2 regions of the Brevibacillus halotolerans genome follow, and region 1 is predicted to be linked to the other one. Evidence: a T-box and tRNA genes for the amino acid it is inferred to sense, from the RefSeq annotation. Region 1 holds a T-box; the other holds one or more tRNA genes.
The links. The T-box of region 1 lies ahead of leuS (leucine--tRNA ligase). A T-box ahead of a tRNA ligase gene usually reads a tRNA of that ligase, here a tRNA-Leu.
Positions count from the first base shown of each region.

Region 1 (15,425 bases):
GTCAAATTAAAAGCATACTTCCCAGCTATCAAGGATTCTATTCTCCAATGCGACATAGCTAACAGCACGGACTTTTTACCAAGATTCCCTTTCTCATCTCCTGACAACTTAACTTGATCTTGTTGTAAGTTTAGCCATAAAAAATTACACCCCCTAAAGTTCATCGGATAACCTCAGGGCTTTTTCCAATGTCTACTTTAAGGGGTGCACTTCAAGTGTCTGCACCCTGTAGAGCTATCTTATTCTGCTAACATAAAACACAATGCCTGTCCTTACGATTTTGCTAATAGACGAGTCCCTCATGTCTGGAAAAGCTATCTAGGCTTTATCGTTGTAGCTCTTGTCCTACCTTCGCAATAAATACCTCCAGAGCTAATCTCTTGTCGGTCTGTCCTGATTTCATCCGGTAATCCTCTTCTGCGAGGATTCCTAGCAACCGGCGTAAACTAGCCTCCGAAAAATGTCTGGCTTGCTCCAGCGCCTTTTTAACGGCATAAGGATGCATTTTTAACATACCAGCTAGCTGCTGCTGCGTATAGCCTAGTGGAGCACGCGTCTTCACATGGTATATCAATCTAAATTGTCTCGCTAATAACGCCATCAACTTAATCGGCTCTTCTCCCATTTTCAAGCAATCATATAGGGTGTGAAACGCATCTGTTACTCTACCAGTAACAACGGCTTCAACCAGAAAAAAGACATCCTGCTCTAACGTTCGTGAGGCCAAAAGCTCAATTGTCTCTCGAGTGATTTCTCCCGTTTGATTATCGCCTTTCTTTACATAGAGCGCCATTTTTTCGATCTCTTTGACTAATAACCGTAATTCTGAACCAACACGCTCTGCCAGCAACATAGCATTTTCTCGTTCAATCTGTGCACCAAAGCGTTGTGCCGTCCGTTCAATCCATCCATATAAGTCTGTATCCTGCAATGTTTGAAATCCTAGAACAACAGCGCGTTGTTGCAGTTGCTTTGTTAATTTTTTACGTTCATCCAGCTTATCGGCCTGTACATCCAACACGAGAGAACTGCTTGGAGTCGGGTCCTTTAAGTAATCCAGGAGGACATCTGTGTTATGCTCGATTTTACTTGGTGGTTTTGCTCCGGTTAAAAAATAAGCATTACTGGCAATTACCAAACGATAGTCAGACAAAAATGGTAAGGTATTGGCTTCTACTAACATGTCTTCTAAAGGTGTCTGAGCACAATCGTACATTCCTATATTTAAATCAGCGTATGTCGGGTCAATTATCTCGTTACGAAGCAAGGTCATAAATTCCTCTTTTAGATACGTCTCCGGCCCATAAAGTACATATACCGGAGCAAATCGCTTCTGTTTAATCTCCCGCATCGCCGTGCGTAACGGCATTCCGATCTCTCCTTTGTTACTCGCTATTTCCTCTATTTTTTCTTACTTTAATTATAACACGCTTAGGCTTGCACGCAAAAAAACCACGACCTCGTCAGCCATGGTTTAACCAAGCAACATTCGCTTTTATGTAAACGCTAGAGAGAAAACCCCGGATGTTTTCTCTCTATACGGGAAGCAGGGGGTGCTTGATACTTTATCTTACGCGAAACGCACTTTTTGGTGTCAGTCTTCTGCAAAATTTGGCGTTCGTCCTATCTTCACATGATGAGTCAGCCTAAAATGCAGGAAGGAAGCCTATGCTATCCCCAAGCTTCGAAATACTTATCGTTCATTAATGAAAAACAGCCTATTGTCATTATAACTGAGGGTTGTTTTTTTAGCCCGTTCTCTTTCACCCAATGGCCCCTGAATGCAAGAATATACTCTACTCTTTTTGTATAAGCATTCTTGAAACGGTGCCTCCTGATTTCCAGTAGCTGCTGGCTATTTATACCCAATCTTATTTCTGCCAATTCCAGCCATTTTGTTGATTGGTCCACTCTTCTAGGTGCTTTTCTGTGTCTTTTCGTTGCTTTTCCTGCTGCTTCTCCCATTCTTTCATCTGTTTTTCCCATTCTTTTTGTAGTTCTTTTTGCTTCTTCTCTAATTCTTTTTGCTGTTTTTCTAATTCTTTTTGCTTATCTTTAGCTTGCTGCTCCGCTCTTTGCTTTTTTTCTTCTTCTCGTTTTTTCTGTTCCTTAAGCGCCCGCTCAATGGCATTTTGAATAACCTTCTCTAAATCCTTCTGATTTTTAACATTTTGCAGATCAGGATGCTCCTGTAAAAATTCCTGCACTTCTTTAGACGCTTCCTCCCATGCTTGAACCTTGCCCTCTTGATCCAGCTTATTGTAGTTATCCACCTGATCAGGAATCAAGGAGAAAAGTGCCCCTTCTGATATCGACTGCTCATGGGCAGATGCTTGTTTATCAGAAGCCGAAGTGTGATTATCCTTTATTTTAGGAGAAATAGCAATCTCGTGCTGTGTTTGATTCTCATCTGTTTGGTTACCACCCTTCAGACGACCGTCCGTCTGTCCCATTGCTACACTAGTTTCAGCATCAGATTTACTGTCGCTAGATCCGCCCTGGTGGTGATCCGGTTTATTCTCTTTTTGCTTTTGTTCTCCTTTTAATTCTGTCGAGGTGTCATTTGGTGTAACATCTGGCACCTCTTTTGAGGCATCTTGTGGATTTGGGTCCTTCTCATCGTCAGTTGTTTTTTTATCAGTAGGTGTAGATTTAGGTTTTTCTGTTTTTGGGGTTTCCTTAACGATCAGGTCACCTGATGAATTTTTGGATACATTCTCTTGTACATGACCAGAAGCTCCATTCGTAAGAGCAATCGGCTCAGTTTTTTCCTTATTGGCCATAACAAAAATTCCCAACAGCAAACAAGCTGCCGCAACACCGCTTCCTACCTTAGCCATCCACAATGGCAAACGGCGTTTTTTACCTACTGATTTGTCTTCTGTCTGTTTTAACTCTAGACGAGGTAGTTCCGTCTGTGTAACAGCCGCTGGTTCAGGGGTTTCTCGGGACTGCTCCAGTTGAGGTAAGAGCGCATCAACAATACTAAACGGTGGTGTAACTCTTGGTAGATTTGTCAATCCATCAGAAACCTTTTTTAAACGTTCGTACTGGAGCATATACTCTGGATTTTCAGCTAACTTCGCTTGTAAAATTCGTTTTTCTTCCTCAGACAAATCATCGTCCAAATCTCTTTGCATCCATTCATGGATGTCATCCTGCGTCATCCTCTTATCCCCCCCTTCTCATACTCCTGCAGCAGTGTCTGCAATTGATGTCTAGCCCTAAACAGATAAGATTTTACCGTATTGAGCGGTACGTCCAAGGTATCAGCAATTTCTTGATAGGAAAAATCCTGCAAATAGCGAAGTACAACAACTACTCGATAATGCTCCGGTAATTTGGCAATTGCTCGATGAACATCCTCTGACATGCTATGCAACAAAATCGTATCTTCAACATTTTGTTTGTCTTGTAGCGTCAGTTCGTATTCATCGATGGATAATGTCTCCTTTTTTGCCCGAAAGCGATCCATGCAAATGTTGCTGACAATACGTTGAACCCATGTGGTAAATTTGGCTTTTTCCTGAAAGGTGCCAATTTTTCTAAAGACGCGTAATAAAGCTTCCTGGGCTACATCCATTGCATCGTGTTCGTTACCCGTAATATAGAAAGCGCTCCGATACACGGTGTTTTCAATGGAGCGAAGCAGTTCCACCAAAGCTTCTTGATCTCCTGCCTGCGCCTTTTTGATCAGGTCAGCTTCAATCATTAGCGCTCTCTCCTTCCTTTCAGACGTAGGCAACTTCATGAAAGTTGCAAACATAATCCATCATTGTAATTATTCTGGTTGTAATGTAGGAGTAACTTTATATCCATTTTCATTAATTGTAACAGTAATCGCTCCATGATGATCAGTGCGATAAATCTGTGTATTCCGTTGTTTAAAACGCTCTATTACTTGCTCAGATGGATGATGGTATCGATTGTTAGTTCCTACTGAAATCAATGAGACACTAGGAGTAATCGCATGTAAGAATTCCTCACTGCTAGAAGTCTTGCTCCCGTGATGCCCTACCTTTAGAAGATCAATAGGAGGTAATGTATAGCGCCGTAACAATTCTTGTTCTCCCGATTCTTCCAAATCACCTGTTAACAATATGTTTACACCATATGCAGACAAGAGTAGCACAACAGAAGCATTATTCTCAGAGCTCCCTTGTGTCCTTTTAGGATCAGGCGATAGCCAGGTCCATGTAACCTGCGGATTATCCTGCCAGGTATAGCCTGAATATCCAGTATGCATTTTGATTTGTTCACTATGTAAAGCTTGAACCCATTCTGCCTCAGCCTTAGGTTGTCTACCATTGGTAAGGACACGATCCACCTTCAGAGCAGGCAACAATGCTTTTACCCCTCCTACATGATCATGGTCCCCATGTGTCAGCATAAGACAGTTGATGCGTTCCACTCCTTTAGAGCGCAAATAAGGCACTACAACATCCTTTCCGACTTCAAATGGATTTCTACGTTTTTGCCAAGGCTCTCTTCCAAAGGAGATCGTTCCTCCTGCATCTATTACATATACAAAAGAATTGTCTATCTCAACTATTATAGAGTCTCCTTGCCCCACGTCAATAATGGTAATTTCTACCTCGTCCTTTTTTCCCCATGGGTCACGAGCAATCATCACCAATAAAATGAAGAGAAAGGTCGCCATAAAAAGATCCTTTTTACGGTGATAGCCTAAATGCCACATTGCCCAAAAACCAACGCAAAAGCCCATATATAGTACGTGCCACCACCAAACAGGATGTGACCAATGCCGCAAGGGAATTTTTGTTTGGTGGAGAAATGTAAGAAAGGAATGAACAAAGGATAAAAGATAATCAGCTACAACAGAAGGTATGTAAGTTAATGCAATATGAATATGAGAAAAAAATAGCAGGATGTAGCCAAGTGGCAAAATAATATACGAATAGACAGGTACTAATAATACATTAACCAGCCATGAAATCGGTGAAAACAAATGAAAATAATGAATGAGAAAGGGAAATGAAATTAGTTGCGAAACCAGTGTGACGGCTAAAGTAGAAACCAACCATTTTGGCATAGGCCATTCCAATTGGACTAGCAACGGTACAAAGACTAATAATCCCATCGTAATAAAAAAAGATAATTGAAATCCTAGATGAAATAATTGATATGGGTCGTAGATTAACATAATAAGCCCAGTGACACCAAGTATTTCTAGGCCCTGCGCAGATTTTTCTTGAGATCGTGCTAATAACCCAAGAATCCCCATACAGCCTGATCGTACGGCTGATACCCCCATACCCACTAGCCCTACATACATCAAAATAAATAGTATACCTATCACATAAGAAATCTTTGTGGGAACACCAATCTTTTGTACAATCCATAAAAAGCCGCTAGACACGATTGTGATATGTAAGCCGGAAATGGCAAGCACATGAATAAATCCTAAATCAGCATAAACTGTTTGAAGATCAGCTTCTACCTCTGATTGCTGACCTAATAGAAGTGATTTGAAAAACCCGATGTTTTCAGGCTCCATGCTTAGCTTTTCTAATTGTCTGGCTTCTTCTTTTTGCCATCTAGTAAAAAAAGCCCGCCAATCCCCTTCTCCCTCCTCAACCTCCATATCCGTAACATCCATATCAACTATTACTGCTACTTTTTGATACCGAAGATAGGATCTGTAATCGAACGCATGCGGATTACGAGCTGTACCTGGGAGCTTTATTGTAGCCTGTGCCTGAAAGGAATTACCCGAATGCCAGCCTTCTATAGTATTAATTTGCTCCTCATGCTGTAGCTTGAGACGAATAAGAACTCGCTCATTTAAATCTGTTGTCTGGTATACGGTTTTCATTCTCTGTTTTCTGTTCACATTGTTAATTCGTGCATAGAACCTCACCAAATCGCCGTCTCGCTCGACGGAAGAATCAATTTTCCCCTGTAGGAAAACAAGCTCCTCTCCCTCTGCATACTGCACTAATTCAGAAGCATAACGACTATCGTACCAGCTAAAATAACAGGCACCAGCAAGGAGAGAGCCCATTAAGAGCAAGCTCCACTTCCTCATCTCGCCCTTCAACCCAATCGCGGCCAATATTAATAGAACAAATCCGATCCATAAATAAAAAGGAGGTGAAAAGAGCTTGAGCCTACCCAAATTACTAAGCCCAATCCCTATAATCCAACATAGTGATGTCAGAAAAAACTGATAGGCTGCCACCCGTTCTCCACCTTTCTCTCTATTCTCAATCCATTATAGGAGCAAGAATATGGACAAAAATAATAGAGAAAGCGGAGAGGGTTATAGTATAATAGAGCAAAATTATAATACATAGTAGTAAGAACAGTGTTCGGTGTCAAAGGAGAGAAGCAACATGGCGAGAAAAAGTTGGGATGAATATTTCCTAGATATTGCCGATCAGGTATCCACCCGTTCTACCTGCCCCCGCCTTCATGTGGGTAGCGTAATTGTAAAGGATAAACATATTATTGCAACGGGATACAATGGCTCCATCCATGGTCACGATCATTGTGAAGATGGTGGCTGTCTAATTAATGAAGCTGGACGTTGTGTGCGAACAGTGCATGCCGAGGTTAATAGTGTTTTACACGCAGATCGAGATAGTCTAAAGGGAGCTACGGCCTACGTTACACACGAGCCTTGTGAAAATTGCGCTAAAACACTCGCTCAATCAGGGATCGCACGGATCGTGTACCGTAATGCCTATCCAAATAAATGGAATGAACATTTCCTTAAAGGTATAGAGGTCGTTCACTTACGTGTTTCGAATGCAAGAAACAACTAACTAAACTACGATGTCGACATAGGTTCTCTTTCGCACAAGAGGACCTCTTATTTGTTTATCAATAAGATACAAAAGGCTAACCGAATCGAGCAAGAGAACTGACTTGTAGGCGAAACGAAAAAACATTTTACGCTCACCGTTTATATTTTGTTGTCCACTCGCCCTGCTATAATCGAGTCAACTGTCGCATTGCGCTTGCTTGGAATCCATGTTAGATTAAGATAGTGTATTTTCAGGGGACCACCCTGTGAGAGGAAGAGTCTAAGAGAATGTGTGGAATTGTTTCGTTCTTCAATAAGCATCAAGCACCTGCACAACTAGAAACGATAAAAGCAATGACCGACGTGATTTTGCACCGCGGTCCTGACGACGATGGTTTCCATGTAGAAGATAATATTGCATTAGGCTTCCGCCGTCTTAGCATTATTGACGTTGCTGGCGGTCATCAGCCTTTGTTTAATGAAACAAAAGATATCTGGATTATCGGTAACGGGGAAGTTTATAACTACAAAGAACTACAGACATGGCTAAAGGAACAAGGTCACGTGTTCCAGACCGATTCAGATATTGAGACCATTCTTCACTTGTATGAAGAGGTTGGCTTTGATGCACCGAAAAAACTTCGCGGTATGTTTGGTTTCACTATTTATGATAGCCGTAAACGTCTACTGTTTGGAGCGCGTGATCATTTTGGAATTAAACCGCTCTACTATACGGAAACGGCCGATTCAATTGCTGTAGCTAGTGAAATTAAGAGCTTGCTTGAACTGCCAGGCGTGCATCGAGCAGTCAATCAACAAGGATTTTATCATTATCTAACCTTTCAATATGTCCCTGATCCTGAGACAATGTATGAAGGAATATATCGCATCCCTCCAGGTCATTTCTTTATCATTCAAGATGATAAGCTGACACTTGAACAATATTGGGATGTTCACTTTGAACCGGATGAAAGTAAGCCATTCTCATATTTTGTAGAAGGTACCCGCTCTATTTTGCTAGATTCTGTAGATAAACACAGAGTTAGCGAGGTTTCTCGCGGTGCATTTTTATCCAGTGGTGTAGACTCCAGTAGCATCGTAGGCATGTTACGTAAGTTTGAACCAGTTAAAACCTTTTCAATTGGCTCTGATATCCCGGGATACAGCGAGCTCGATTACGCGCGCCGTACAGCAGAATATCTAGGTACAGAGCATCACGAAGTCACCATGAATGCAGAGCGATATTTACAGGAATTGCCTCGTCTCATCTGGCATCAGGACGAACCAGTTGCTGATCCATCAGCTATTCTCCTATATTTCGTAGCAGAAATGGCTAGCGAGCACGTTACAGTTGTTCTTTCTGGTGAAGGGGCGGATGAATTCTTTGGCGGATACAACATCTATCGTGAGCCTCACTCTCTTCGGATGTTTAAGCATATGCCAGCTTGGATGAAATCCTCCATGCGCGGTGTTGCTGAACATTTGCCAGATAGCATGAAAGGGAAAAACTTCTTGATTCGCGGCTCTAAAACAGTTGAGGAGCGTTTCTTTGGAAATGCCATGATCTTCAGTGAAGAGATCAAGGAAAAAGTAGTGATGGAGAATATTAAACATGCTGGTCATTACAAATCTCCACTAGATATCACGCAAAAAATTTATCAGCGAGTCCAAGGCTATGACGATGTAACCAAAATGCAGTATTTGGATATCCATACTTGGCTTCGCGGCAACATTTTGATGAAAGCTGACAAAATGACAATGGCAAACTCTCTGGAGTTGCGTGTACCGTTTATTGATCCAAAGGTATTTGAATTCGCAGCAACTATTCCGACCAAGTACAAGATTGCAGAAGGTACAACCAAGCATGTTTTAAGGGAAGCAATGAAGGATTTTTTGCCTCCTGAAATCAAGACTCGCCCTAAGCTTGGGTTCCCAGTTCCAACCCGTCATTGGTTGAAGAATGAATTCTACAAATGGGCGAAAGAATTGATTTTTGAAGCGAAAGTAGATCATTTAATTAATAAAGCTTATGTGTTGTACATGCTTGATGAGCACAAGGAAGGTCACGGTGATTATAGTCGTAAGATCTGGACCATTTTAATCTTTATGCTATGGCATCAGATTTTTATCGAGCAGAAATATTCCTTCCAGCCTTATGTAAGTCCTGCTGTTCAAATTCGCAAGCAAAACAACGCTTCAAGCATAGCAAGATAGTAATCTGTAAAACCTTTCAATCTAAGTGATTGAAAGGTTTTTTTGCACTCGCCTCTATCTTTTTATACGATGTCTTTAAAGATGTGATGGAGGGATAAACCATGGTTATGGAATTGTGGGATCGTTATCGAAAATGGATTTTTGTGAGTGCTGCCCTTTTATTTATTGGACTTAGCTTCTGGATATACCCCGCCGCTGAATCCACCACTATGTCCGGACTTACTCCTGTTGCCTTCGCGGAAAAGGAAAGCACTGCTACGACCGAATTGCAAACAACTCAGCTTGCAGATTTCGAACAAAAAAATGCTACTGTGAACACTTATACAGGCTCAGATAAAAATAATGATTCTAAAGAAAAGCCCCTTTCTGATACTAGAGCTTCTGTATCCGTAGATTCCTCCCTTTCTAAAGATGAGCCAATAAGCAATATGAATCATTCCTCTTATATTGATGTAAAGGGAGCTGTCACACATCCGGGCTTATATTCTTTTGACTCAAATGAGCGAGTCATGCATGTGATTCAAAAAGCTGGTGGTTTCTTAGCACAGGCCGATCAGAAGCGAGTTAATCTGGCACAAAAGCTAACAGATGGAATGGTTTTATATGTTCCTACCTTGCAAGAGTCAGCTACTTCTTTGCCTAACCAGTTTACTAATTCATCCCTTCACCCTAGCTTGCCAATTCAAAGCAGTTTGCCATCTTCTTCATCCCAAGCTTCTGATACTAAAATCAATATTAAAACCGCTACATTGGAGCAACTTATGAAATTACCAGGTATCGGGAAAACCCGAGCAGAGGATATCATTGCCTATCGCGATAAGAAGGGTTTTACTAAATTAGAAGATTTGATGAAAATTTCTGGTATAGGTAAGAAAACCTTTGAAAAAATAAAAAAAATTGCAATCTGTGAATAAATGAACCCAAAAATTTAGATATATGTATTAGATGGGACGGGGCTCATGAAGAAATAAGCCTCTAGTGAGTATCCCCAAAAATTTTTCTAAGCGAGTAGATTAAGAACGACAATTTATCAGCTTCGTAAGCTCATTTTCCCGGGGAATAAAGATATTTTTGTTATTTTATTAGATAGGTTTGTTATGGAAATAAAAACGTTACTCTCTCTAAAAAACATGAACCCCTCCTTCAGCACATAAGATGTAAAGACCTCTTTTTAGAACGAAAAATAGCATGACTTGTACCGTTCTTTACAAAAAAAATATGGAGGGATTATCATGCAACTTGGGTTTATTGGAACTGGAAGTATGGGGGGCATGCTCATACAATCTTTTATTCGATCTCAGGCTGTGTTACCCGACCAAATTAGAGCCTATAATCGAACCCCAGGAAAATTGGCACTTCTACAAGAACAATTTCCAGAATTGCAAATCGCTATGAGCAATGTTGACGTCGTTACAAATAGCGATCTGATTTTTTTATGTGTCAAACCAAAAGAATATCGATCAGCATTAGCTGAATTCGCATCTGCTCTTTCCAGCGAACAGGTCTTGGTTACAATTACAAGTCCCATAGTAGTAGAAGACCTGGAAAAATTTGTGCCTTGTCAGGTCATACGTGCAGTTCCAAGTATCACTAATCAAGCTTTGAGTGGACTCATCTTGCTCGAATACGGTCGTTCTGCCACAGATGAGTCAAAGGATCGTTTACTCCACCTTCTATCACATATCGGCCTCCCCTTGGAAATTCAAGCTCCATTTTTACGAATCTCGGCAGATATCGCTAGTTGTGGACCTGCCTTTCTCAGCTATACACTGCAACAAATAATTCGGTCTGCGGAAGAAGAAACTGGTCTACCCCACGAAACAGCCGTTCATTTGACAACCCAAATGCTAATTGGAGTAGCTGAATTATTAAAACAAGGACATTTTACCCTACCAGAGCTACAGGCGCGTGTCTGCGTACCAGGAGGAATTACCGGAGAAGGGCTACGAATTTTACAAGGTTCCCTACCTGGGGTATTTCATCATGTATTCCGCATCACACAAAAGAAATTTGAAGAGGATCAACGAGAACTGAAGGAACAGCTGGAAAGTTGGTAGTCAGTATTGGAAAGAATCATGAAAGAAAGATTTTATAGACATGGCTGTTTTAACCTATTACGTTCATCCTTACGCCAATAGCATGGGGCTTTATTATGTGGCAGATGATTTATTGACCTCGATTATTCACCTAAAATTCAATATGACTTATATGAACTACTTATTCCATGTACATAGGTAACATATAGGAGAATAAAAGAGTGTCAACAATTCGCAAAAGAAAAAAGCCCCCCTCCTATAGCTAATTTCTAGCATCAGGAGAAGAGGCTGTCTTTTTTACACGAATACGAAACAGATGATTAACCTACTACAATATTAACCAGCTTACCTGGGACAGCAATTACCTTACGAACGGTTTTACCGTCAATAAGTGCAATTCCTTTTTCATGAGCAAGTACATGCTTCTCTAGCTCATCTTTGCTAAGTCCGTTAGCGACTACCAGCTTGTCACGTACTTTACCATTGATTTGGATTACGATTTCTACTTCATCCAGCACCAATGCTTTAGGATCAAATGTTGGCCATTCCTGCATGTGTACGCTACTTGTCTTACCGAGCAATTGTTGCCACATTTCCTCAGAGATATGTGGTGCGATTGGTGCAAGCAGAATGATAAGAGTCTCCATGGCAAAAGCAAAGGTACCGCGGTCTGATTCTGCTGGGTAGCTGTACATCTTATTAACTAGCTCCATAATCGTACTGATCGCTGTATTAAAGGTATAACGTTCACCAATATCTTCTGTTACCTTCTTAATCGTATGATGCGTAGTACGGTACAAATCTTTGGCTGCATCATCATTCGCAGCTACTTGATAAGGAGCTTGGAATAATTCTTGATTGCTCTCTATCAAACGCCATACACGATTCAAGAAACGGAAGCTTCCTTCTACTCCAGTATCTGTCCAGTCTAGATCGCGTTCAGGTGGAGCCGCAAACAGAATAAACAAACGAACCGTATCCGCTCCATACTTCTCAATCATCTCGTCTGGGCTTACCACATTGCCTTTTGATTTAGACATTTTAGCCCCGTCTTTTAATACCATTCCTTGTGTTAACAAGCTACGGAATGGTTCATCGAAGGACAGCATGCCTGCATCATGTAGCACTTTGGTAAAGAATCGAGAATACAACAAGTGCAGGATTGCGTGCTCAATACCGCCAATGTATTCATCGACTTGCATCCACTTGTCTGCGTTCTCTTTAGAGAAAGGCAGTTCCTTGTTGCTTGCATCAGTATATCGTAAATAATACCAAGAAGAATCGATGAAGGTATCCATTGTATCCGTCTCGCGTTTTGCTACTCCACCACATGTTGGGCACGTGGTTTTCATGAATTCCTCAGAGCTAGTCAATGGATTCCGTTTTCCATCGATAACTACATCTTCTGGTAATAACACAGGCAGTTGTTCTTTTGGTACTGGTACTACGCCACAGCTATCGCAATAAATGATTGGAATTGGCGCGCCCCAATAGCGTTGTCGAGAAACCAGCCAGTCGCGAAGACGATAAGTGGTAGACAATCCACCTTTACCTTGCTGTTCAAGGACATCAGCAATCGCTTTAATCGCTTCACGGTTTGGCATTCCATCAAATTGAGCAGAGTTTATTAAGGTGCCGTCTTCTGTATAAGGCGCATCGATACCAATTTCCTCAGCTAGAATTTCTGGATTTTCCGGATTAATAACTACTTTAATCGCTAAATCATACTTTTTCGCGAATGCAAAATCACGTTCATCATGGGCTGGCACACCCATTACAGCGCCTGTACCGTAATCAAGCAGTACATAGTTGGCTACCCAGATCGGTACTTGCTCTCCTGTTAGAGGATGCTTCGCGTATGCTCCTGTGAACAAGCCAACTTTTTCAGCATCAGTCGCTGTACGAGTAATGTCGCTTTCTTTCTTCATTTCTTCGACAAAAGCAAGAACAGAAGCTTCTTGTTCTTTACCAGCGATCAATTTTGGTACTAATGGATGTTCCGGTGCCAATACCATATAACTTACGCCATAAAGCGTGTCAGGACGAGTTGTAAATACTTTTACCTGCTCATCATTAAGCTCTGGAATTGTGAAAGTAACATTAGCTCCTTCGCTTTTCCCAATCCAGTTCTTTTGCATCGTACGTACTTTTTCCGGCCAACCAGACAATTTGTCTAAATCCGTCAACAGACGTTCTGCATAATCAGTAATACTAAAGAACCACTGTTCCAAATCCTTCTTCGTTACTTCTGAATCGCAGCGCCAGCATAAGCCATCAATTACCTGCTCATTCGCAAGTACGGTTGAGCATTCTGGGCACCAATTTACAAAAGCACGTTTGCGATATGCAAGACCTTGTTCTAGGAAAGTTAAAAATAGCCATTGCGTCCATTTATAATAATCTGGGGAGCAAGTCGCCACTTCACGACTCCAGTCAATACTTACACCCAGACGGTTTAATTGCATTTTCATAAAATCAATATTTTCATATGTCCATTTAGCTGGCTGTGCTCCAAATTTAACTGCAGCATTCTCAGCCGGCAAACCAAATGCATCCCAGCCCATTGGGTGCAATACTTGAAAACCGCTCATACGCTTCAAACGAGCAATAACATCCCCGATTGAATATACACGCATATGGCCCATGTGCAAACGCCCAGATGGATACGGAAATTGCTCAAGGCAGTAAAATTTAGGCTTAGAGGAATCCTCCACCGTTTTGTTTGTTTTTTGTTCGTTCCATTTTTTCTGCCATTTGACTTCCAGCTCTTGTGGATTATACGGCATAGACATTTGCTACATCCTCCTTCTACTCTTTCACAAATCCTTCTTACATTAATAACATGTTTAAAAGGTTACCCGCGTCTCATGATTAGCAGATAAAAAACCGTCTAGCTTCTAAGACACACAAAAAACCTCACATCTCTAACAGCCGAAAAAGCTGCTAGGGACGAGAGGTTGTTTTTCTTCTCGCGGTACCACCCTAGTTAGCAAAGCAACTGTTTAACATGATGAAATGTTCCCCAGTGCCCTACTCCCTTCCTTTTCCGTAACGTGGACAGACGCTTTTGCCTACACAACGAAAGTCTTCAGCAAAAAAGCAATGAGGGGAGTTCCAAAAAGAATCGGGTTGACTCGCACCTACCGTCAACTCTCTTATGCCGGATCTAGCTTTTGTACTAGGCCTCATTTTCGCTTTGTTCATATATGAATCGATTATAGTCGTTTTTACCGGAACATGTCAATCATGAGGACGTTTGGCTGAAAAAAATAGCCGTTCACTTTCAGCAACAGGAGGAAGATTCACAAAATCAGCAGTTAGCTTAATTTCTTCAAAGCCAGCCTCTCGTAGCCACAAAATAATCTCTGTTGGCTGATAAGCTCTTTGGTATTGTGTTTCTTCCCGTTTTTGATAGCATCCATTTTCTACCCGAATAAAGAAAGTAAGATCATGCTCTACTTCCATTCGCTCTTCATCCGTATAGCATTGCCAGATGTAATTGATCTCTTCATCTACATGCGTAAATGTGTTATTTCCAAAAAAGGTGAGAATTTTATAAGGACTATGTACATCAAAAAGGAAAGTTCCACCTGGTTTTAGATGCTGGTACACACGCTGAAACGTAGCTTGCACAGCTTCCTTTTCCGTAATATAGCTAAGGCAATCACAGAAGGAAATAACCGAATCAGCCGGGCTGACAGAGAGCTCTGTCATATCTTGTTCAACCCAATTAATATCAACATGTGCTGTCTTCATTTTTTCGTAGGCAATTGCAAGCATCTCTGGCGATAAGTCAACACCGGTTACCTGATAGCCTTTTTGGGCCAGAGGAATGGCAATACTGCCTGTACCACATCCCAAGTCAAGAATTGTCTGTGGCTTACCGTGTAGCTGCCAATAATCCTCCGCCCAAACCAGCCAATCCTGATAAGGCGTATCCGCCATCAACGCATCGTAGACTGTAGCTAAATGCGTATATGACATAGCCTTTTCCTACACTTCTACAGTGACGCGAGGTGCATCAGACCATAGTTTTTCAAGATTATAGAAGTCGCGTTCTTCTTTATGGAAAACGTGAACAACTACATCTCCACAGTCAACTAATACCCAACGACCTTGTTCTTCCCCTTCAATACCACGAATATTATACCCATTTTTATGCACCTGATCACGAATTTCACGAACAATCGCCTGTACTTGACGCTCATTGTTACCGTGACAAATGATAAAACGGTCTGCCATAACTGAGATGGTGTGGATGTCAAGCACCACAATATTTTCTGCTTTTTTATCTTCACACGCTTTATATGCTAGTTGAAGTAATTGATTGTCTAATTGTACCATGAAAGGCCTCCTCATTCTATTACAAGATCGTTATAAGCAAGCAAAGTGAGCGGATATACCCG
Region 1 is NZ_JAPTNK010000016.1:59,495-74,919, reverse strand. It holds gene holA (DNA polymerase III subunit delta) at 326-1,369, opposite strand; gene O0550_RS18300 (MICOS complex subunit MIC60) at 1,872-3,167, opposite strand; gene O0550_RS18295 (RNA polymerase sigma factor) at 3,164-3,712, opposite strand; gene O0550_RS18290 (DNA internalization-related competence protein ComEC/Rec2) at 3,782-6,202, opposite strand; gene O0550_RS18285 (deoxycytidylate deaminase) at 6,357-6,788, shown strand; gene asnB (asparagine synthase (glutamine-hydrolyzing)) at 7,058-8,983, shown strand; gene O0550_RS18275 (ComEA family DNA-binding protein) at 9,085-9,897, shown strand; gene comER (late competence protein ComER) at 10,216-11,040, shown strand; gene leuS (leucine--tRNA ligase) at 11,340-13,805, opposite strand; T-box leader at 13,962-14,220, opposite strand; gene O0550_RS18260 (class I SAM-dependent DNA methyltransferase) at 14,260-15,003, opposite strand; gene rsfS (ribosome silencing factor) at 15,013-15,363, opposite strand; gene yqeK (bis(5'-nucleosyl)-tetraphosphatase (symmetrical) YqeK) at 15,375-15,425, opposite strand, start outside.

Region 2 (15,425 bases), on a different contig from region 1:
AGGAATGTTTAATACATGCAAGGAAAAGTAAAATGGTTTAATGCAGAAAAAGGTTTTGGTTTCATCGAGCGCGATGGAGGCGACGATGTATTCGTACATTTCTCCGCTATCCAATCTGAAGGTTTCAAAAGCTTGGATGAAGGTCAAACTGTAGAGTTTGATATCGTTGAAGGCGATCGTGGTCCTCAAGCGGCTAACGTAACTAAAATCTAATTGATTTTATAATCAATACCCCCTAGGATAACTTAGGGGGTTTTTGGTGTTTATTTACACTAAAATTATTTGTTTCAAAAAAATCGAAATAGGTTTAAAATAGAGACAAGCCTTACTTGCTGTGTTGACGAAAGATTAAAATCAAGTGAAAATTTTTAAACATTTTGTCTTTTTTTCACGAATTTTGTTAAAACGAAAAGAAGAAACAGCAGGTTTTAATTACGTCTATGTAGAATACAAATAGCATAGACGGAAGGAGGTTGTGTCCATGAACTACAATATTCGTGGCGAAAACATTCAAGTTACAGAAGCTCTTCGGGAGTATGTAGAGAAAAAGATAAGCCGTCTCGAACGCTATTTTGACAATCTAGGGCATGTAGAGGTACATGTGACAATGCGCGTGCTTCGTGGAGAAGGAACTATTGAGGTAACCATTCCGATGACTGGCGTTATTCTCCGAGCTGAGGAAACTCACGACGATATGTACGCAGCAATTGATTTGGTTGTCGAAAAATTAGAGCGTCAAATGCGTAAGTACAAAACAAAAATCAACCGTAAACAGCGTCATGAATCAGGGGCTAAAGCGATGCCGAATATGGAAGCTTCCTCTGTAGCTGTAGCGGATGAAGAGGATGATGTACAGTTTGATATCGTAAGAACGAAGCGATTCAACTTAAAACCGATGGATTCAGAAGAGGCCATTATGCAAATGGAACTTCTGGGCCACAACTTCTTCGTCTTTGAAAACAGTGAAAGCAATGATGTAAATGTAGTCTATCGTCGAAATGATGGACGATACGGGTTAATAGAACCAAAATAAACGTATACAATCATTAAAAAATTTAAAAATATATACAAAAAGTGGTAAAGGGGTTGTCGATTGGCAACTCCTTTACTTGTGTTTACTGATAGAGATTTGGTAAAATAGATTGTTAGAAAGTACCCTTAGGGGAACGGTGGAAGGGGTGTCCCTATGTTAGGGCTTGTAAAGAAGCTTTTTGGCGATACAAATGAACGTGAATTAAAGAAATTAGTTAAGCGTGTAGACAAAATTAATGCGTTAGAACCCCAAGTAACATTACTTACTGATGACCAATTAAAGGAAAAAACGGCGGAATTCCGTGCTCGTTTGGAAAAGGGAGAAACGCTGAATGATATATTAAACGAAGCATTTGCTGTAGTGCGTGAAGCGTCCAAACGTGTATTGGGGATGCGTCACTTTGATGTACAGCTAATTGGTGGTATGGTCCTGCAAGAAGGACGCATTGCTGAAATGAAGACTGGTGAAGGTAAAACCCTTGTAGCGACCTTAGCTACGTACTTGAATGCCTTGGCTGGTAAGGGTGTTCACATTGTAACAGTTAACGAATACTTAGCTGAGCGTGACTCCAAGATTATGGGTGAGCTGTACCAATTTCTTGGCATGACAGTAGGTTTGAACATAAACGGTATGAGTGCTGAACAAAAACGTGAGGCATACAACTGCGATATTACGTATGGTACAAACAACGAGTTTGGGTTTGACTACCTGCGTGACAACATGGTGCTTTATAAAGAGCAAATGACACAACGTCCTTTGCACTATGCAATCATTGACGAAGTGGATAGTATCCTAGTCGACGAAGCGCGTACTCCACTGATCATTTCCGGATCAGCTAATAAATCTACTGAACTTTATTATATTTGCTCCCATTTTGTAAAAAGACTGGAGCCTGAAACGGATTTTAGTATTGATGAAAAACTAAAAATCGCTACTTTAACCGATGAAGGTGTGAGCAAGGTTGAAAAAGCGTTTAACGTGGACAATTTGTACGATACCAACCATGTTACACTTAACCACCATATTACATCGGCTTTGAAGGCTCAGGTTCTGTTTAAACGTGACGTTGATTATGTTGTGCAGGATGGCGAGGTTGTGATCGTAGACGAGTTCACAGGGCGTCTGATGGTGGGTCGTCGTTACAGTGATGGTTTGCATCAGGCGATTGAAGCGAAGGAAGGGCTAAAAGTACAGAGCGAAAGCATGACCTTGGCAACAATTACGCTGCAAAACTACTTCCGTATGTATCAAAAGTTGAGCGGTATGACCGGTACAGCTAAGACTGAGGAAGAGGAATTCAAAAAAATCTATGGATTGGACGTAGTTGTGATTCCTACAAACCGCCCAATTCAACGTATAGATATGGCGGATGCGATATATAAATCCGAGGATGCCAAATATCGTGCGGTAGTAAAAGAGATCGTGGAGCGCCATAAAAAAGGACAACCTATTTTGGTTGGTACCATTTCCATCGAAAACTCAGAGAAACTATCTCACCTATTGCGCCAAAAAGGTGTACCACATAATGTACTCAATGCGAAGCAGCATGAACGTGAAGCAGAGATTGTTGCTCGCGCGGGTCAATTCGGTGCAGTAACCATCGCTACAAACATGGCTGGTCGCGGTACAGACATTCAGTTGGGTGAAGGGGTACCTGCAATAGGTGGTCTGCATATCATCGGTACAGAGCGCCATGAGAGCCGTCGTATTGATAACCAGCTACGTGGACGTGCAGGCCGTCAAGGGGACCCGGGTTCCTCTCAATTCTTCTTGTCCCTACAGGATGAGCTTATGCGCCGTTTCGGAGCTGACAACATCATGAATATGATGGACAGACTCGGAATGGAAGAAGATATGCCGATTGAAAGCCGTCTTGTATCCCGTGCTGTTGAATCTGCTCAAAAACGAGTAGAGGGTAGCAACTTTGATGCACGTAAAGTTGTCTTGCAATATGACGACGTAATGAATAAGCAACGCGAAGTCATCTATAAGCAGCGTAAAGAGATTCTTGAGCGCGATAATCTGCATGATATCGTTGAGGGCATGATAAATAGCGTGATTGAGCGTATAGTTCAGGCGTATTGCCCGAAAGAACAGATTCCAGAAGAATGGGATCTAGAGGGTCTGCTTGAAACATGCGTAAGCACATTCTTGTTCGAGGATGCGATTACGGTTTCTAATCTGAAAGGAAAAGAAGCGGAAGAGATTGAGGAGATGTTGAAAGAGATTGCTCATAAGCAATTGAAACAACGTCAGGAAGAAATTGGCGATATGATGGCCGAATTCGAAAAAGTGGTTGTTCTACGTGCTGTTGATAGCAAGTGGATGGATCACATTGATGCAATGGAACAATTGCGCCAAGGTATCCACCTGCGTGCCTATGCTCAGACTGATCCATTGCGTGAGTATCAATTTGAGGGATATGAGATGTTCCAAGGCATGATTGCAAGCATTGAAGAGGAAGTATCCTTGTATATCATGAAATCGGAGGTTGGACAAAACCTTGAGCGTCAGGAAGTAATTGATGCTGAGAAGCTAAAAACGTCTGGACCATCTGATGAGGCTGGAGCATCTGAGCCAGAGCAAAAAAACAGAGCACAACGCCGTGCAGATAAAAAGAAAAAATAAAACAGGCCTGAGAAGAAAGCTGCTGTTCAGTTGAATGGCAGCTTTTTTTGCATATAATAAGAGCAATAAGACTGAAATGGGGGAGACAATGGTAACAGCGGAGATAACCTCATGGCTCTTAAAAATTTTATTCTTATTAAACTTTTTGTTTGCCATCGTGGTTGTTTTTTTAGAGAGACGTACCCCTGTTTCTACATGGGCATGGTTAATGATCTTATGGTTTATTCCTGTTCTTGGATTTGTTTTATATCTTATGCTGGGACAAAATTTAAGTCGAAAGAAAATTTTTAAGTGGGATAAGCATGTTTATGCTTATATGAAGCGAGAAGTAGTTAAACAGATGGAGCAGCTCAAAGCCAAGAAGCTCCAGTTCCATGACCCTGTTGGCAAAGAGTATCAGGACTTAGTGTATTTACATCTAAACAATGATGAAGCACTACTGACCCAAGATAATCAGGTAGAGATTATTACGGATGGTTTGCATAAATTTGAACGCTTGTTTGAAGATATTCGCCGGGCGAGCAAACATGTCCATTTGCTGTATTACATCATCAAAAGCGATGAGCTTGGCAATCGACTGGCTGATCTATTATGCGAAAAATCACGGGAGGGAATAGAGGTTCGAGTCCTGTACGATGAGAGTGGGTCACGTTGGCTCTCTAAGGGGCTGATACGTCGAATTAGGCAAGCAGGTGGACAGATTGAGCCTTTCTTTCCTTCCAAGATTCCGCTACTAAACCTGCGTGCAAATAACCGCAATCACCGAAAGATAGTTGTTATTGACGGAGAAATTGGCTATATTGGGGGCTTTAACATTGGAGATGAGTATTTGGGCAAAAACCCTGCCTTCGGTTATTGGAGAGATACGCATCTAAGAATACAAGGCTCAGCGGTGGATGATTTGCAATCACGCTTTATGCTAGATTGGAAGCAAGCATCTGGGCGGGACATGGCCTTTCGAAATTATTATCAAGCTTCGTCTGCTCCCCGTGGGGATATTCCCCTACAAATCGTTTCAAGTGGCCCCGATTCACAATGGGAGCAAATTAAAAATGGGTACATGAAACTAATAGTAACAGCTAAAGACTATGTGTATATCCAGACCCCGTATCTAATCCCTGATGACAGTATTTTGGATGCGTTGCGCATTGCAGCGTTATCTGGTGTCGATGTCAAAATTATGATTCCGAATAAACCGGATCATCCCTTTGTTTATTGGGCTACTTATTCAAATGCAGGTGAGCTATTACGAGCTGGGGCAAAGGTATACACCTATGAGAATGGCTTTATGCACGCTAAAACGATTGTTGTAGACGATAAGCTTTCCACAGTAGGAACTGCTAATATCGATGTGAGGAGCTTTCGTTTAAATTTTGAAGTGAATGCGTTTCTCTACCATTCCCATACGGCTAAACAATTGGCTAAACATTTCTTAGCTGATATAGAGCTTTCATCTGAATTAACACTGGAAAAGTATAGACAACGTCCATTATCTATTCGATTAAAAGAATCGATTTCACGGTTACTGTCGGCCATTTTATAGGAGCCCACATGCTATTCGGGGCTCCTTTTTTGTTTGATAAGAGTAATACGAAAAACGGTTTTTTCTAAAGGATTTTCATCCAATTCCAGTAGACCTCCGTGCAATTTAACAATCTTATGAGCGATTGACAGGCCTAAGCCTGTTCCGCCATCGGTTTGTCGAGAATGATCTCCTCTGACGAAAGGATCAAATATATGACGCTGTACATGGGCAGGAATGCCGGTACCATTGTCTGCAATCTCAATGATGATGGAATCGTTCTGCTCCTGAACAGCAATTCGGACGTTCGTTCCTGGCGGATTATATTTAATCGTATTGGAAATAAGATTGCTTATGACTCTGCTCATATGCCGGTAATCAAAATCGTACAAAATTTCGTTTTCGGGCACCTGAATATGTAATTTAAATTGTTTTTCTTCCATGTCATCTAAAAAATCGACTGTAATTTCTCTGATGAATTCACATAGATCATAGGTACGAATGGAGAGGGGATACTGACCATCATCAAGTGTTAAAAAGTCAAATAACGAATTAATCAAAGCATTTACACTCTGCGATTTATTATATATAAGCTGCAAATAACGTCTTTTCTTTTCTTCATCCACCACCATATCATCCTGTAGGGCAGAGGCGTATCCCTGAATGCTTGTGATCGGTGTTTTAAGATCATGAGATATATCCATGAGCATACGTTGCTTACTTTCTTCCAATTTTTCCTTCTCAGCGCGAGTCGCTTCTAATTTATCTGCCAAAAAGTTAAAAGCATCGCGGATTTTTCCGAATTCACTTTCCGCTTTTAGATGAATACGAGCTTGATAGTCTCCATCGATCATCTTTTTAATAGCAACGGTGATCGTATGAAGAGGAACACTAATTTTGCGAGCTGTCCACCGACTATATAAAAAGATGATAATAATGATCGGGACAAATAGGAGCAAACATGATTTAAGGATAATCTTGCTGACCTGAGATACCGTATGATCAAAATTTTTAAAGTATTGAATGTCAATGTTAATGCTGTCTCGGGGAATTTTGACCAAGCAAATATATTTCTTATTACTTTTGGTAGTAAATGGCGCAATGGAGTAGTAATAGAGCTGCTCCTCCGTATTGTCTAAAAACTGATAGAGCTGTTCCTCCGTATAATGGTAAATGGAATCCATTTTCACACCGATAACATGAATGACTTGGTGGTTAGAATTGAGGATTTCTACCCAGCCCCCGTTTTCCAAAATGGCATTTGCCCTAATATTTTCGTAGTCATCCGATACGATGTCCTTCGCCCGGTAAATGGGAGATAAGCCTTGTTCAACGCTTGAGTTGATTTGATAGACGAGATAACCGAGCGCTATCGTTAAAATGGAGCTAATAATAAATATAAAGATGCTATAATTCCATAATAATGTAGAGTGTATTTTTTTATGTTTCATTGTGAGCTGACCCTCTTTGCTTGGATGAAAAATGAACCAGCTTATAGCCTAGACCTCGAACTGTTTTTACATAAAGCGGTTTTTTAGGATCTGGCTCTATCTTATCCCGCAATTTACTAATATGAACCATGATGGTGTTATCGTCACTGTAAAAGGGATCTCCCCATACCTTTTCAAAGATCTGGCGTTTGGTAAAAACACGATTGGGCTGCTCCATAAACATCTCAAGCATTTTATACTCCGTTGATGTTAAAGGGATTTCTACCTGATTCCTGCATAGGATGCATTGCTGCTTATGTAAAGTTAAATCGCCTACAGTAAGAACGGATAGAGCCTGTGTTGTCTCATCGTTTAATGGATTCAGATGGTAGGAACGTCGTAGTTGTGCTTTGATTCGTGCTACGACCTCTAAGGGATTAAACGGCTTGGTAATATAATCATCTGCCCCCATGCCTAATCCTAAAATAATGTCGTGATCTTGGCTGCGAGCTGACAAGAAAATGACGGGGAGCGTGTAGTCCTGACGTATTTGCGTAAGCAGGTGCAAACCATTTAGCTTAGGCATCATAATATCAATTAAAACTAGATCTATTGATTGATTCTGGATACAGAGAAGGGCTGCTTCTCCATCTGAGGCTTCAATGACTCGCAGGTTTTCTTTTTCTAGATATAGCCGCAGTAGCTCGACTATCTCCTGCTCATCATCGGCAACCAGGATTGTCCGATTCATTCTCTTTTCCCTCCGCTAAGTCTATAAGTAAAACACTACTCACTATTCTACACGTTTTGGAAAAACGTGGTGATATTTTTAGGAAATAGATAAAATTTCATCGTCAACAAAACCTAGAAAGGTTGCACCAGTCTTATTTTCAGCTACAATAAACAATAAGAAAATGAGTTTTAAAGGAGTAGATAGAATGGCACTGATCGACGTGGCTGATGTAAAGCAAGAAATGGCTAGTCTGTCCAAACGACTAACGGATATTAGGGGGTCTCTTTGACCTCCCAGAAAAGCTAGAGCGCATTGGTGAATTGGAGGAGCGGATGTTAGCTCCAGATTTTTGGGATGATAATGATGCTGCACAAAAAACCATTGGAGAGCTTAATGGGATCAAAAGTCTAACAGATACGATGGGACGTCTGGATGCCTCTTATGACGACTTACAGATGATGCTGGAGCTAGTGATTGAAGAAGGCGATAGTTCTCTTATTTCCGATCTGTATCAGAGTACACAGGATTTAAAGAAGAACTTTGAGGACTTTGAGCTAGAATTGTTATTGAGCGATCAATACGATAAAAATAACGCTATTTTGGAGTTGCATCCAGGAGCTGGTGGAACGGAGTCGCAGGATTGGGGTTCTATGCTACTGCGGATGTACACACGCTGGGCTGAACGCAAAGGCTTCAAAGTAGAGACGCTGGATTATCTGCCAGGTGATGAGGCAGGGATCAAAAGTGTTACACTGTTAATTAAAGGACACAATGCGTACGGATACTTAAAGGCGGAAAAAGGGGTGCACCGATTAGTGCGTATCTCGCCGTTTGATGCTTCAGGACGCCGTCATACTTCCTTCGTATCGTGCAACGTCCTACCAGAGATTGAAAACGATAAAGAAGTAGATATTCGAACTGAGGATTTAAAGATTGATACGTACCGTTCCAGTGGTGCAGGGGGACAGCATATCAACACGACAGATTCTGCCGTTCGTATTACTCATTTACCAACTGGTATAGTTGTGACGTGCCAAACCGAGCGTTCTCAGATTAAAAACCGCGATCGGGCTATGAAGATGCTATTAGGCAAGCTGTTCGAGCTACAGAAGCAGGAGCAAGAGAAAACACTAGCTTCGATTCAGGGAGAACAGAAGGATATTGCTTGGGGCAGTCAAATTCGTTCATATGTATTCCACCCGTACAGCATGGTGAAGGATCATCGGACAAATATGGAGGTAGGCAATGTGCAGGCAGTGATGGATGGAGAGCTTGATCCATTTATTGATGCTTATCTACGCTCCCAATTGCAATAAGCTTGCGTGCATGCTGACAGAAGAAGAGGCTGAAGAATGCTAGTTTTTTCAGCCTCTTTTTTTACTAGAAAAGAATTTAGAAATAAAAAATAGAAAAAGTATTGCATTTACCAGATTGCTATGTTAGACTATAGAAGTCAACACGATGCGGGTGTGGCGGAATTGGCAGACGCACCAGATTTAGGTTCTGGCGGGCGACCGTGGGGGTTCAAGTCCCTCCACCCGCACCATTTATCTGCCGGAGTGGCGGAATAGGCAGACGCAACAGACTTAAAATCTGTCGGGAGTAATCCCGTACCGGTTCAAGTCCGGTCTTCGGCACCATATAAGAACAGTGAGCACTTTTGCATAATTGCAAAAGTGCTTTTTCGTTTTTTGCGTAGTTTTTTAAGTGCGATAATTTTTATTTATTGCTCTTTTCTAAAATGTTTTACAATCTTATGAACACTGATACAGAAGCTGAGAAAACGCATACTACTATGATATACTACATTTAGCAAATTACACCAATTTGGATGTAGCTTAGCTAATGGTAAAAACAGAGAAGCAAGTGAAGTAAAGTAGCACAGGTACAAACGGTAATGGCTATATAGTCTACTGCTCGTTTGTACCTATTTTTAGTTGCAAAGGAAAGGGAGGCATTCAAAAAATGAAACGTTTAGCAACTGTATTGATGGTAGGAGCGCTTGCTGTGGGATTAACAGCCTGTGGTGGACAACAATCACAACCTGCACCGGAAGAGAAGCCGGCGGCAGAGAAGGCAAGTGGAGATACAGCGACTGCATCAGCGGGAGAAGAAAAATTCAAACAAAGCAGTTGTGTTGGCTGTCACGGTGTGGACTTGAAGGGAGCAACCGGTCCTTCCCTAGAAACAATAGGTAGCAAATACAATAAAGATGAAATATTAGAGATCATTAAAAATGGAAAAGGCAGCATGCCAGCCAACATGTCTAAAGGCGAAGATGCAGAAACAATTGCAGCTTGGCTAGCAGAAAAGAAATAGAACGAACGAATAGGGTGAGGTCCTTGGATCTCATCCTTTTTAGCCAAAATAATATTTGTAATCAATTAGAATTTTTATTATTATAAATGTATATTTATGCATAAAAACTAGGAGTGAGAGCGATGAAACGTATTGGGATTATTGGAGCCACTGGATACAGCGGTATTGAACTCATTCGTATCTTATTGCAGCATCCTGAGATATACATACAAAGTCTTTATTCTAGCTCGGCAGAAGGCAGATCATTGGCTGAATTCTTTCCTCATTTGCAGAGTGCAGATTTACCCATGCTACAGGGCATTCAGCCAGAGAAAATTGCGCAGGAGAATGATGTCGTGTTCTTAGCAACTCCGGCTGGGGTGAGTGCTGAAATAACGCCTGCTTTAATAAAGGGGGGAGTGAAGATTATCGATTTATCTGGTGACCTTAGGCTCCGATCTCCTGAGGCTTATCAGGAATGGTATAAGAAGTCACCAGCAGCGAAAGAGGTATTGCAGCAGGCTGTCTATGGCTTGCCTGAATGGAACAAATCTAAAGTAAGAGAAGCTTCGGTGGTGGCTAATCCAGGCTGCTATCCAACTGCTACCCTGCTTTCCCTGTTACCGCTGCTTCAAACAGAGTGGATCAAGCCTGACAGTATCATTGTTGATGCTAAATCAGGAGTCTCGGGTGCTGGTCGTGGAGCGTCGCTTGGTGTTCATTACAGCGAATTAAATGATAGCTTTCACGCTTATAAAGTAGGGCAGCATCAGCATACACCAGAGATCGAGCAGGGAATTTTACAAATGACGAAGAAAGAGATAGCTATTCAGTTCACCCCTCATCTTGTGCCGATGACCAGAGGAATTTTGACCACTAGCTATATTCAAATAGATAAAAGTAAGGATGTAGGCTTTACCGTTGAAGGATTACAAAAGCTGTATGAACATGCATATCAGAATGCTCCCTTTGTCCGTGTAAGGCCATTTGGGTCCTATCCACGCACAAAAGAGGTGCTTGGAACAAATTACTGTGATATCGCTCTTCATTTTGATGAAAGAACGGGTCGGATTATCATTTTATCCGTTATTGATAACATGGTTAAAGGTGCGGCGGGTCAGGCAATCCAAAATATGAATTTGTTGTTTGGATTTGAAGAGACGCTGGGGTTACCGAAACATGCTCTTTATCCGTAGTGTATGTGACGCTTTTACGCGAAGCGAGGTATTCTAGGTCAACTACTTATGAATAGGAGACTTGTAAAATGCTACATGAGGTTATGGTAATTAAATGCGGTGGAAGCATGCTGGAGCAATTGCCTGAATCTTTCTACAACAAGCTTGCTTCCCTGCAAGCAGAAGGAAAATCTATTGTAATTGTACATGGAGGCGGACCGGCGATAAATCAAATGCTAGATCAATTGCAGATCGAGCCAATTTTTTCTAACGGATTGCGAGTAACGGATGAGGCTACCATGCAAGCCGTAGAAATGGTATTAAGCGGTCCAATGAATAAATTGGTCGTTCGAAAGCTATTGCATGCAGGGGGAAAAGCATGGGGATTAAGCGGAGTAGATGGTTCCTTATTGCAAGCAGTAGAGAAAATGGATGGATTAGGACTGGTAGGAAAGATTACAGCAGTGAATCCAGCACCTCTTCAATTGTTGCTCGTGAATGGCTATATTCCAGTCGTGTCACCTATTGCCGTATCAGAGGATGGTGACACACGATTTAACTGCAACGCAGATACAGCGGCAGGGGCGATTGCATCTGCCCTAGGCGCGAAACAAATGCTGATGCTAACAGATGTGCCAGGAATTTGGGAGGAGAATGAGCTAGGGGAAAAACAACTGCTGCCAAGCGTCACGATTGAAGACATCCAAATGATGATTCAGAACCAAATGATTACGGGGGGAATGATTCCGAAGGTTCAAGCCGCTTTAGACGCACTGGCCCAGGGAGTTCAGGAGGTTGTTATTTGTAAGGGAGCGGCAGAAACGCTTGATGGTTTGGTAAAAGGAAGAGCTGTAGGTACTTCCATTTCGGCCGGGATGCCGCGTGGAGAGGACTCACAGGCCTTCGTTGCAACAGAAATTGATTAGGGAAAAAGGAGAGAGATCGCTCATGACTGTTTATACAGAAAAAATGCATGTGATGAATACTTATGCGCGTTGGGATATTACGATTGTCAAAGGGAGCGGTACCACGGTCTGGGATCATACAGGAAAAGCGTATTTAGACTGCACATCTGGTATCGGTGTGACATCGCTTGGGCATTGTCCTCCTGCCGTATCAGCAAAACTGCATCAGCAGCTAGATACCTTATGGCATAGCTCCAATGTAACACAACATCCGCTGCAAGAGGAATTAGGAAAAAAACTGACTGAATTGTCTGGTTTAGATCAAGTGTTCTTTTGCAACAGCGGGGCGGAAGCGAATGAAGCGGCGATTAAACTAGCACGGCGTTATGCCCAAAAAACGAAGAATGAGGATCGTTTCGAAATGATTACGTTTGAGCAGTCGTTCCATGGCAGAACCCTAGCTACGTTAACAGCTACAGGTCAGCAAAAGGTAAAAGAGGGCTTTAATCCTTTGCCGGCCGGATTTATCACTGTGCCATACGGAGATATAGAAGCTGTGAAGAACGTGACGACAAACCAAACATGCGCCGTATTGCTAGAGCTTGTACAAGGAGAAGGCGGCGTTCATCCAGCCTCAATGGAGTTCGTGACCGAATTATATGCGTGGTGCAAATCAAATGATATTTTATTGATGATTGATGAAGTGCAGACAGGTATTGGTCGAACGGGTGAATGGTTTAGTTATCAGCACTATGGAATCGTACCCGATGTGATAACGCTGGCTAAAGGATTAGGCAGTGGCTTTCCGATAGGAGCAATGCTTGCGACGGAGGCGGTAGCCGCGGCCTTTTCTCCAGGCTCACATGGGACCACGTTTGGAGGGAATCAATTAGCTACAACAGCGGGAATGGCAACACTTTTGGAAATGGAGAAACAGAACGTATTATCGCATGTAAAAGCTATGAGCAAATACCTGCTTGATGCGTTAAAAGACATAGCCAAGCAATATCCCCATCAAATAAAAGGGGTACGGGGGCTCGGGTTGATGGTTGGTTTAGAAATGACTGGCGAGGTAAGCGGGTATCTAAAAGCGGCTCAGCAAAAAGGCGTATTAATGCTACAGGCAGGTCCAAATGTTATCCGATTATTGCCGGCGCTCATCATACAAAAGTCAGAGATCGACCAATTAGTGCTAGTGCTAAAAGAGATTTTGCAGTCAGGAGAGAAGTAAGATAGCCAGATATCAGAAATAATCATGCAACGATTTTTGATTTTATTCAGAAAAATCGTTGCATTTTTTTTGGAGTAAATGTATGATTATACAAAAATAACGAATATATATTCATAAAGCAGAGTGTTGGGAACTTTTTGCCGATAGGAGCTGGTTGCGTTGGATAAGTATTTACACGGCAACAATACAGGGTTTCTTACGTTAGAGAGCGGAGAAGTATTTGCAGGTAAGCTATATGGAGCACCACTTACCTCATACGGAGAGGTGGTTTTTCATACAGGAATGACTGGGTATCAGGAGGTGATGAGCGATCCTTCCTTTTATGGTCAGATCGTCACCTTCACCTATCCGTTGATTGGGAATTATGGTGTTAATGAAATCGACTATGAATCAACTCAGCCTGCTATTTCTGGTATGGTTGTTAGTCAGCTTTGTCAAAACCCTAGCCATTTTCGTTCCCGGATATCTTTAGATACGGCTGCAAAGCAGTTCGGCTTCCCTATTTTAGCTGGAGTAGACACACGATCGATTACACAAAAGGTCCGGCAGGGTGGCTTGCTTTACGGTGTTCTAGCTGATCAGCCAATGACAGCAGAGGAGATTGCTTTGCATAAGCTTCGTCAGGAGGAGCGCATTTTTGTAGAGCATGTTTCCAGAACTCGCTCCATCACCTATCGAGGAGAAGGGGAGCATATTTTAGTCATTGATTTGGGTATGAAGCACTCTATTTTGCAAGCCCTGTTAAAGCTTGGCTGCAAGGTAACGGTTGTACCTTATCAGACGCGCATGGAGGAAATTAGGGCTCTACAGCCAGATGGTATCGTCTTCTCCAATGGGCCTGGTAACCCTGAACAATTACGAAAATATTGTCGACAATGGCGTAAATTAGCCGAAGCATTTCCGACATTAGGGATTTGTTTGGGGCATCAAGTATTGTCGTTGATGTTTGGGGGACAGACAGAACGACTTCCCTTTGGGCATCGCGGAAGCAACCATCCTGTAAAAGAGCTGAGCACTGGTAAAGTATATATAACTTCGCAGAATCATAGCTATGTGGTGAAGGAGGAGGGATTAGATAAGCAAAACCTAATGGTCACCTATCGAAATGTAAATGATGGCAGTGTGGAAGGGCTACGACATATGTATCTGCCCATTATGAGCGTACAATTCCATCCAGAAGCACATCCGGGACCAGATGATACCTCACATATTATTGCGACCTTCTTGGAATCGGTACAAACGATAGGAGCGAAGCATTATGCCTAAACAACAACACATTCATAAAGTGCTGGTAATCGGTTCGGGTCCGATTGTGATTGGGCAGGCAGCGGAGTTTGATTATTCCGGGGCACAAGCTTGTCTTTCACTAAAGGAGGAAGGCGTAGAAGTTGTGCTAGTGAATAACAATCCAGCTACTATCATGACCGATGAGCAGATTGCAGATAAGGTGTATCTGGAGCCATTAACTGTCACTTCTATCACAAAAATTATTCAAAAGGAACGACCGGATGGATTGCTGCCAACACTAGGCGGACAGACAGGACTTAATTTGGCTGTGGAATTAGCTGAGGCAGGCGTATTAGAGCGCTTTGGAGTAGCTTTATTAGGGACTCCCTTGACTGCTATTCAGAACGGTGAGGATCGTGAGTTATTTAAACGAATGATGAATAACATTCATGAACCTGTTCCTGAGAGCATAACAGTGAGTACTATACAGGAAGCTCTACATTTTGCGAATCAGATTGGTTATCCCGTGATTGTTCGTCCAGCTTATACACTTGGAGGAGCAGGGGGAGGAATTGCTTCTGATCAACAGGCTCTTGAAAAAATCGCTGAACAAGGACTGGCAGCAAGTCCAATACAACAGGTGCTAGTGGAAAGAAGTGTGAAGGGCTGGAAGGAAATTGAGTATGAAGTCATGCGAGATGCAAATGATACCTGCATTATCGTTTGTAACATGGAAAATATAGACCCAGTTGGTATTCATACGGGAGATAGTATCGTTGTAGCGCCGTCTCAAACCTTAACAGATCGTCAATATCAAATGCTACGCAGTGTTTCTACCAAAGTGATTCGAGCGTTAGGTGTAGTGGGTGGTTGTAATATTCAATTTGCCTTAGACCCACATTCAGATCGCTATTACCTCATTGAAGTAAATCCGAGGGTTAGTCGTTCCTCAGCCTTAGCTTCCAAAGCGACAGGCTATCCGATCGCAAGGATCGCTGCAAAATTAGCATTGGGCTATCACTTAGACGAGGTGCTCAACCCTATCACCGGTAATACCTATGCTAGCTTTGAACCAGCATTGGATTATGTAGTTGTCAAAATTCCACGTTGGCCCTTTGATAAATTCCCATTAGCTGACCGCAATCTAGGAACACAAATGAAAGCAACAGGCGAGGTAATGGCCATTGCTCGAACTTTTGAGGCTGCTTTGTTAAAGGCTCTCCGTTCTTTAGAAATTGGCTGT
Region 2 is NZ_JAPTNK010000004.1:27,557-42,981, reverse strand. It holds gene O0550_RS07310 (cold shock domain-containing protein) at 16-213, shown strand; gene hpf (ribosome hibernation-promoting factor, HPF/YfiA family) at 482-1,033, shown strand; gene secA (preprotein translocase subunit SecA) at 1,187-3,661, shown strand; gene cls (cardiolipin synthase) at 3,750-5,204, shown strand; gene O0550_RS07290 (HAMP domain-containing sensor histidine kinase) at 5,216-6,634, opposite strand; gene O0550_RS07285 (response regulator transcription factor) at 6,624-7,364, opposite strand; one part of gene prfB (peptide chain release factor 2) at 7,552-7,632, shown strand; one part of gene prfB (peptide chain release factor 2) at 7,634-8,662, shown strand; tRNA gene O0550_RS07275 (tRNA-Leu) at 8,810-8,892, shown strand; tRNA gene O0550_RS07270 (tRNA-Leu) at 8,900-8,986, shown strand; gene cccB (cytochrome c551) at 9,312-9,665, shown strand; gene argC (N-acetyl-gamma-glutamyl-phosphate reductase) at 9,788-10,840, shown strand; gene argB (acetylglutamate kinase) at 10,909-11,745, shown strand; gene O0550_RS07250 (aspartate aminotransferase family protein) at 11,768-12,955, shown strand; gene O0550_RS07245 (carbamoyl phosphate synthase small subunit) at 13,115-14,221, shown strand; gene carB (carbamoyl-phosphate synthase (glutamine-hydrolyzing) large subunit) at 14,214-15,425, shown strand, end outside.
Region 2: it has a tRNA-Leu gene. The T-box ahead of leuS (leucine--tRNA ligase) is inferred to sense a tRNA for this amino acid. The anticodon was not compared.